Regions from separate parts of the Allobosea sp. LjRoot237 genome, predicted to be linked through region 2. Evidence: predicted binding sites of a transcription regulator. Region 2 holds the regulator's gene; the other holds the start of a gene.
What was found. Region 2 encodes PhoB, which activates phosphate uptake and scavenging genes when phosphate is short. Its sites were predicted from a motif close to TGTCATNNANCTGTCAT; they were not measured.

Region 1: ACSQ24_RS27985 (HAD-IIA family hydrolase) is a predicted target of PhoB. The motif match lies at 2,036-2,052, and genes of this name have one in related genera.

The regions. Positions count from the first base shown of each region.
Region 1 covers NZ_CAXUQP020000002.1:82,891-86,818, reverse strand. Annotated here, with positions in the region: gene ACSQ24_RS28000 (ABC transporter substrate-binding protein) at 1-73, opposite strand, end outside; gene ACSQ24_RS27995 (ABC transporter permease) at 123-1,025, opposite strand; gene ACSQ24_RS27990 (ABC transporter permease) at 1,032-1,955, opposite strand; gene ACSQ24_RS27985 (HAD-IIA family hydrolase) at 2,129-2,887, shown strand; gene ACSQ24_RS27980 (MurR/RpiR family transcriptional regulator) at 2,884-3,807, shown strand; gene ACSQ24_RS27975 (mandelate racemase/muconate lactonizing enzyme family protein) at 3,824-3,928, opposite strand, start outside.
Region 2 covers NZ_CAXUQP020000001.1:5,364,582-5,368,509, forward strand. Annotated here, with positions in the region: gene ACSQ24_RS26015 (hypothetical protein) at 1-41, opposite strand, end outside; gene ACSQ24_RS26020 (GcrA family cell cycle regulator) at 435-983, shown strand; gene ACSQ24_RS26025 (NUDIX hydrolase) at 1,072-1,509, shown strand; gene ACSQ24_RS26030 (YnfA family protein) at 1,509-1,829, shown strand; gene phoB (phosphate regulon transcriptional regulator PhoB) at 1,838-2,536, opposite strand; gene phoU (phosphate signaling complex protein PhoU) at 2,566-3,288, opposite strand; gene pstB (phosphate ABC transporter ATP-binding protein PstB) at 3,329-3,928, opposite strand, start outside.

The DNA of each region.
Region 1 (3,928 bases), on a different contig from region 2:
GTGCCTCGGCGAAGCTGACGAATGCCGTCGCCGAGAGCGCGGCGAGCGCTAGGGTCTTCAGGATCTTGCACATGATTGTCTGTCCCTTGTTCGGGTGAACGGCATGAATAGCGAATGGGCAGTCAGCGTCCGCGCAGGCGCGGGTCGAGGCGGTCGCGCAGCGCATCCCCGAGCAGCATGGCGACGAGGCTGACGAGCACGATGAAGAGGGCGGGTATGGCGACGATCCAGGGCGCGGAGGCCATGTAGTCCCGGCCCTGGCCGACCATCGAGCCGAGCGTCGCGGTCGGTGGCTGGACGCCGAGGCCGAGGAAGGAGAGCGCCGATTCCAGCAGGATCAGGTTCGAGAAGTTGAGGCTCGCCATGACCACGACCGGCGAGATCAGGTTCGGGATCATGTGGACGGTGGCGATGCGCCAGGGGCCGGCGCCGGCGGCGCGGGCGGCCTCGACGAAGGGCATCTCGCGCAAGCTCAGCACCTGGGCCCGGATCAGCCTCGCGAAATGGGCCCAGTAGGCGATGCCGAGCACGCAGATCAGCACCGTGACGTCGGTCCCGGCGAGCGCCACGACGAAGAGCGCGACGAGGGTGAAGGGCAGCGACATCATGATGTCGACGAGGCCCATGATCAGCGCATCGGCCCAGCCGCGCAGCAGCCCTGCAGCGAGGCCGAGCGCCGCGCCGATGGCAAGACCGAGCAGGCTGCCGAAGAGCGCGAGCGCCAGCGTCAGGCGCAGGCCGTAGAGACAGCGCGACAGCAGATCGCGGCCGAGCTGGTCGGTGCCGAGCCAGTAGAGCGGGTTGGCGCCGGTGCTGCCGACCGGAGGCTTCAACCGCGCCAGGAGCCGCTGCTGGTCGGGCTCGAAGGGCGAGACCAGCGGGGCGAGCACTGCGAGCGCGAGTAAAATCAATCCGAGCAGCGCCGCTGCCGTGACCAGCATGTTGGCGCCGCCCAGCGATGGGAGCTTGAGCCGCGGCAGCCGGCGCGGCGGGAGCATGAGCTTGGCGTCTGCGATCTCGGTCATGGCGGGTCAGGCTCCGACGAGGCGCACGCGCGGATCGGACGCGGCATAGGCGAGGTCGATCGCGAAATTGACGAGGATGACGGTGCTGGCGACGACGAGGACGCCGAACTGCAGCACCGGATAATCGCGGCGCAGTGTCGCGCCGACGAGCAGGTCCCCAACCCCGTTCCAGGCGAAGACGGTCTCGACCACGACGGCGCCGGAGACGAGCGTGGTGATCTGCAGGCCGAGCACGGTGATGACCGGGATCAGCGCATTGCGCAGCCCGTGCCGCAGGATGATGGCGCGCTCGGACAGGCCCTTGGCGCGGGCGGTGCGCATATAGTCCTCGGAGAGGACGTCGAGCATGGCGTTGCGGGTGTAGCGGGTGAGCGCCGCGACGAAATAGGCGGCCAGCGCCACCGTCGGCATCAGATAGTGGAGGGCGGTGGCGGAGCCGGCGCTCGGCAGCCAGTGCAGCGTGTAGGAGAAGACGAGCAGCAGCAGGATGGCGAGGACGAAGTTCGGGACCGCGTAGCCGAGGAAGGCGACGAAGAGCATGCTCTGGCCGCGCGGCTGTCCGCGCCAAAGCGCGGCGAGAATGCCGAGCGGGACGCCGACCGCGATGGTCAGCGCCAGCGTCGCAAGCAGCAGGGAGGCGCTCTGCCAGAGCCTTTCGCCGAAGATCACGGCGACCGGCCGCCGCTCCATCAGGCCGAGCCCAAAATCGCCTGAGAGCAGGGACTTCCAGAACAGCAGGTATTGCTCCGCGATCGGGCGGTCGAGGCCCCAATAGGCGATCATCTCGGCCCGCGAGACGGCATCGAGCCCTTCCGGCATCAGGAAATCGATGGGATTTCCGGTCAGTCGCGTTGCCAGGAAGACGGCCGTGACGATCGCCCAGAGGGTGATGGTCATGCGCAGGAGACGGCTGCCTAGGAATGCGAGCATGGCGTCCTCTGGGACGGGCTGCGGGTGTCGCCGCGCGGCCGGTTGGGCCGGCCGAGACCCGAGCCTTCTGGCAGCCTTCCATGACAAGCTTATGAATATAGCTCACTCAGTATCATGTTTGACACTGAGACAATCTCAGTCCATGCATGCCCGACTTCGACGCGGAGTTAGCGGTGCACGTAGCGGACGATATTCGTGGCTGGCTGATCGATCTCGACGGCACCTTGATCTGCGGCGGCCGGGCGATGCCGGGTGCCAGGGCTTTTCTGGACGCCTGCGCCGGCCGCTTCGCCGTGGTCTCGAACGATGCCGAGCACACGCCGGCGGAACTGGCGAGCTACCTGCGGCGGATGGGGCTCGAGGTTCCGGCGAGCCGTATCGTGCTGGCGGGAGCAGTCGCGCTCGATGACATCGCCGCGCGACGCCCGGGCGCTCGCGTGCTCGTGCTGGCGGGCGACAGCCTCATGCGCCATGCGCGCGAGCGCGGCCTCGTGCCGGTTCGGACGCGGCCCGATATCGTCTTCCTCGGCCGCGACCGGCGCTTCAGCCATGCGCGGCTGGCGCTCGCAGCCAATGCCGTGCGAGCGGGGGCCGAGCTCGTCGTCGCCAATCCCGATCTCGTCCATCCCGGCCCCGAGGGTGCGGTCGTGCCGGAAACCGGCGCGCTGCTGGCGGCGCTCCTCGCCTGCACCGGTCCCGTCAGCTATCGGCTCATCGGTAAGCCGGAGCCGACATTGTTCGATGCCGGGCTCGCCTTGCTCGGCCTGCCGAAACGGATTGTCGCCATGCTCGGCGACAATCCCCGGACCGACGGTGAGGGCGCGCGCCGCTTCGGCCTGCGTTATGTCGAGATCGCCGGTGGGGTTTTCCCGCAAGTGGATGCCGAGACAACTTGCCCGCGAGAGGAAGGCGTGTTCGCCTTGCCGGCATGACCATCTCTCAACGCAAGCCGGATGCCGACGCCATGGCGGAAAACCCCGATCGGGCGCGCAGTGGCGGGCATGACGGCTTCGATGGCGTGATCGAGCGGCTGACGGCGCTCCGCCCGACGCTGCCGCCCACGGCGGCCCGCATCGCCGATGTCTTCCTCGCCCATGCGGCCGAGGTCGTCCATATGTCGGTGACGGAGGTGGCCGAGCGGGCGGAAGCGAGCGAAGGCAGCGTGATCTCGCTCTGCCGCCAGCTCGGCGCGCGCGGCTTCCAGCAGGTCAAGATCGCGCTGGCGCGCGATCTGGTGCAGCCGGTGCAGTTCATCCACGAGGATCTCGCCCGCACCGACGATACCGGCACCGTGATCGAGAAGATCTTCGGCAGCGATCTGCAGGCGCTGCACGACACCATGAAGGTACTCGACCGGGGGGCGATGGAGCGCGCCGTCGCCGCGATCCGTCGGACGCGCCGCGTCGAGCTCTACGGCATCGGCAGCGCCGCCCCGATCGCGGAAGACGCGAACTATCGGCTGCTGCGCATCGGCGTCGAATCCAAGGTCGTGGTCGATTCCCACGTTCAGGCGATCAGCGCCGCGCTGACCGGCCCCGAAGTCGCAACGATCACCATCTCGCATTCCGGCTCGACCCACGAGACCGTCACCGCGACAAGGCTCGCCCGAGAGGCCGGGGCGACGACGATCTGCATCACGAATTTCGGCAAGTCGCCGCTGCTCGCCTATGCCGACATCGTCTTGAACACCATGGCGCGCGAGACCCAGTTCCGCACCGAGGCGATGACGAGCCGGATCGCGCAGCTTGCCGTGATCGACGCCCTGATCGCCTGCCTGTCGCTGGCCGATTACGACAAGGCCGTCGCGACGATCGGCAGGACCTTCGACGTGCTCTCGACCAAGCGGTTCTAGCGCTGGCTAGCGCCCCTTATGCGAAGAGCGCTGCCGGGTTGGGCGTATACTTGGCGAGCTTGTCGCGATCGATCGTGACGCCGAGGCCGGGCAGGTCGGGGATCGTCAGCCAGCCTTCCGC
Region 2 (3,928 bases):
TTATCGTCGCTGGCCGTTCCCGCCGTCTCGTCGCGCGTCAAGCCGCATCGATGGAAAATCCCGATCGCTCAAAAACATAAGCGCCGCCCGATGGGGGCGGCTGCGTGAGGCGACTATGCAAAACCGGCCCCGCCCTGTCAATTGCGGCTGACCTCGCGGCAGCGTTGCCGAATAGACTCACCGTTTCGCCGTTTGCAGTGATTGGCTGGGGAAAAGCCGAATTACGATTCGGCGACTCTTGTGGCCGAGTCAGGCCATCTTGTATGGTCTCCCTCGTCAGATACGACATCTCGTGCGGCGTCTCCAGTATCGTCAGTTCCGGGCGTAACGGCTTCCGTTTAGCAACGGGCGCTGCCGGTATCGGATTCCGCCATGATCTCTCCCTATGCCTCGCCGGCGTGCCAGCGGGACATGACGAAGACAGGTGCAACTCCATGACCGAAGCCGGAGCCTGGACCGAGGAACGCGTCGAGCTGCTCAAGAAGCTCTGGAACGACGGCCTGAGCGCGAGCCAGATCGCCGCCGAGCTCGGCAACGTCACGCGCAACGCCGTCATCGGCAAGGTGCATCGCCTTGGACTGTCGGGCCGCGCCAAGAGCCCGGGTTCGGCGACACCGCGCCCGCGCAAGCCGGTGGCTCGCCCGCCGAGCCACCCGGCCGGCCACCACAGCAGTGGCGGCGGCCTGACCCGCGGTAATACCGCGCTCGCCCCGCAGTTCGCGCCGGAGATCGAGGCCGAGGCACAGGTCGCGCGCGAGCCGGCTCCGTCCGAGGATGTGGTCGTGCCGTTCTCCGAGCGGGTCACGATCATGGAGCTGCGCGAGTATATGTGCCGCTGGCCGATGGGCGATCCGACCACCCCGGAATTCCGCTTCTGCGGCGGCCGCAGCGCGACCGGAATGCCCTATTGCGCCTATCACGCCCGTATCGCCTACCAGCCGGCGGCCGACCGGCGCCGCGACCGCAAGGTCATTCGCGCCTGAGCAACTGACGCGAGACTGCCAGAATAGCGGAAGCCGGCCGAAAGGCCGGCTTTTTTCGTCGAAGCCAGGCTCGATGCACGAGGCATCCATGAACATCCCCGGATCTAGCCCGATCGAATACGCCTGTGCCCTGCCGATCAGGGAGGGGCGGCTCCTGCTGGGATTGCGAGCCGCGCACCGCTGGAACCGCCCATCCTGCTGGGACACGATCGGTGGTCACGTCGAGCCCGGCGAGAGCGCCGAGGCAGCCCTTGTCCGCGAGCTCCAGGAGGAGATCGGCGTCACGCCGACAGGTTTCCGCCGCTTCGAGACCATCGAGACGACGGAGACGGACGGCGTCACTCCCGCGCTCTGGCATCTGTTCACCGTGGGCGAATGGGCAGGCGAACCCGAGATCAGCAATGACGAGCACAGCGAAATCCGCTGGTTCACCTTCGACGAGGCCCAATCGCTGACACCGCTGGCGTCCGAGGCTTACCGCCCTGTCTTCGCCCGGCTCGCGGCAGCCTTCGGGCCGGGCACGTAATGGCTACGATCGCGATCTATGCGGGAGCGGCGCTGGCCGAGATCGCCGGCTGCTTCGCCTTCTGGGTTTGGCTGAAACTGGACAAGCCGGTCTGGTGGCTGCTGCCGGGCCTGGTCTCGCTCGCAGCCTTCGCCTGGCTGCTGACCCTGGTCGACAGCCCCGCGGCCGGGCGCGCCTTCGCCGCCTATGGCGGCGTCTATATCATCGCGTCGCTGGTCTGGATGGCGCTGGTCGAGAAGGTCGCACCCGACCGCTACGACCTAGCCGGCGCCGCGCTCTGCCTCGCCGGCGCAGCGGTCATCGTTGCAGCGCCGCGCTGACGGAGGTGTCAGGCGCGCGCAAACGTCTCGTCGAAGGCGTAACCGGCGCCGCGCACGGTGCGGAGCGGATCCTTGGCATTGGCCGGCGTGATCGCCTTGCGCAGGCGCCCGACATGGACGTCGACGGTGCGCTCGTCGATATAGACGTCGCGGCCCCAGACGGCGTCGAGCAGTTGCGCCCGCGAATAGACCCGGCCCGGCGCCTGCATCAGGAATTCGAGCAGGCGGAACTCGGTCGGCCCGAGATGCAGCTCGGCACCGGCCCTGCGGACACGCCGCGTCGTGCGGTCGAGCTCGAGATCGCCGGCGGCAAGCAGGCCGGCGACATGGCCGGGCTTGGCGCGGCGCAGCAGCGCCTGGATGCGCGCGATCAGTTCGGGCAACGAGAACGGCTTGACGACATAGTCGTCGGCGCCGGTGGCAAGGCCGCGCACACGCTCGGTCTCCTCGCCGCGCGCCGTCAGCATGATGATCGGCACGCGCTCGGTGTCGCGCCTTGTGCGCAGACGCCGGCAGAGCTCGATGCCGGAGAGGCCGGGCAGCATCCAGTCGAGCAGGACGAGATCCGGCGTGTGGTCGCGCAGATGCAGTTCGGCGTCGTCGCCGCGCGCCACGCTGTCGACCTCGAAGCCTTCGGCCTCGAGATTATAGCGCAGCAGCAGGGTCAGCGGCTCCTCGTCCTCGACGATCAGGATGCGTGCGGGCATGTCAGCGTCCGTTCAAACCTCTGCCAAGCTCAGCCATTGGCCGCCGGCAGGTCGACGAGAATGTTGGTGGTGTCGAGCTTGGGCCGGGTCTCATCGATCGACTGACCCGTAACGAGGTAATGGATGGTCTCGGCGATGTTGGTGGTGTGGTCGCCGATGCGCTCGACGTTCTTGGCGCAGAACAGGAGGTGCGTGCAGAAGGTGATGTTGCGCGGGTCCTCCATCATGTAGGTCAGGAGTTCGCGGAACAGCGAGGTGTAGAGCGCGTCGATCTCGTCGTCGCGGCGCCAGACCTCCATCGCCTTCTGCTCGTTGCTGGCGGCGTAGGCGTCGAGCACGTCCTTGAGCTGGGCCTGGACCAGGCGGCTCATATGTTCGAGGCCGACGACAGCGCGGTGCGGCGGCGAGAACTGGCCGGAGATCGCGACGGCGCGCTTGGCGATGTTCTTGGCGAGGTCGCCGACCCGCTCGATATCGGCGGCGATGCGGATCGCCGAGATCAGCTCGCGCAGATCGTTCGCCAGCGGCTGGCGCCGGGCGATGGTCAGCACCGCCTTCTCCTCGACGTCGCGCTGCAGGTTGTCGAGGCGCTGGTCGGCGCTGATGATCTTTTGGGCGAGCACGGTATCGCGGCGCACCAGCGCCACGGTCGAATCGCCGAGCATGCGCTCGGACATGCCGCCCATCTCGGCGAGGCTGCGGCGCAGGCCCTCGAGATCGGCGTCGTAGGAGCGGACGATATGGTCGGACATCGGGGCGTATCCTTCGGGGCTGGCCGACGATTTCAGGGCGTCAGCCGAAACGGCCGGTGACGTAGTCCTGCGTCTGCTTCTTGTGCGGGTTCATGAAGATCGTGTTGGTGGCGGCGAACTCGATGACTTCGCCGAGATACATGAAGGCGGTGTACTGCGAGATGCGCGCCGCCTGCTGCATGTTGTGGGTGACGATGACGATGGTGAAGTCGGTCTTGAGCTGCTCGAGCAGGTCCTCGATCTTGCCAGTCGAGATCGGGTCGAGCGCCGAGGTCGGCTCGTCGAACAGGATGACCTCGGGCTTCTGCGCGATGGTGCGCGCGATGCAGAGGCGCTGCTGCTGGCCGCCGGAGAGGCCCATGCCCGAGGCCTTGAGCTTGTCCTTGACCTCGTCCCAGAGCGCGGCGCGGCGCAGCGCGCCCTCAACGCGATCGTCGAGCTCCGACTTCGGCGGTTTCTCGTAGAGGCGGATACCGAAGGCGACGTTGTCGTAGATCGACATCGGGAACGGCGTCGGCTTCTGGAAGACCATGCCGATGCGCGAGCGCAGCTCGTTGACGTCGACCTGGTTCGAGATGACGTTGCGGCCATCGAGCATGACCTCGCCGGTCGCCCGCTGCTCGGGATAGAGCGAATAGAT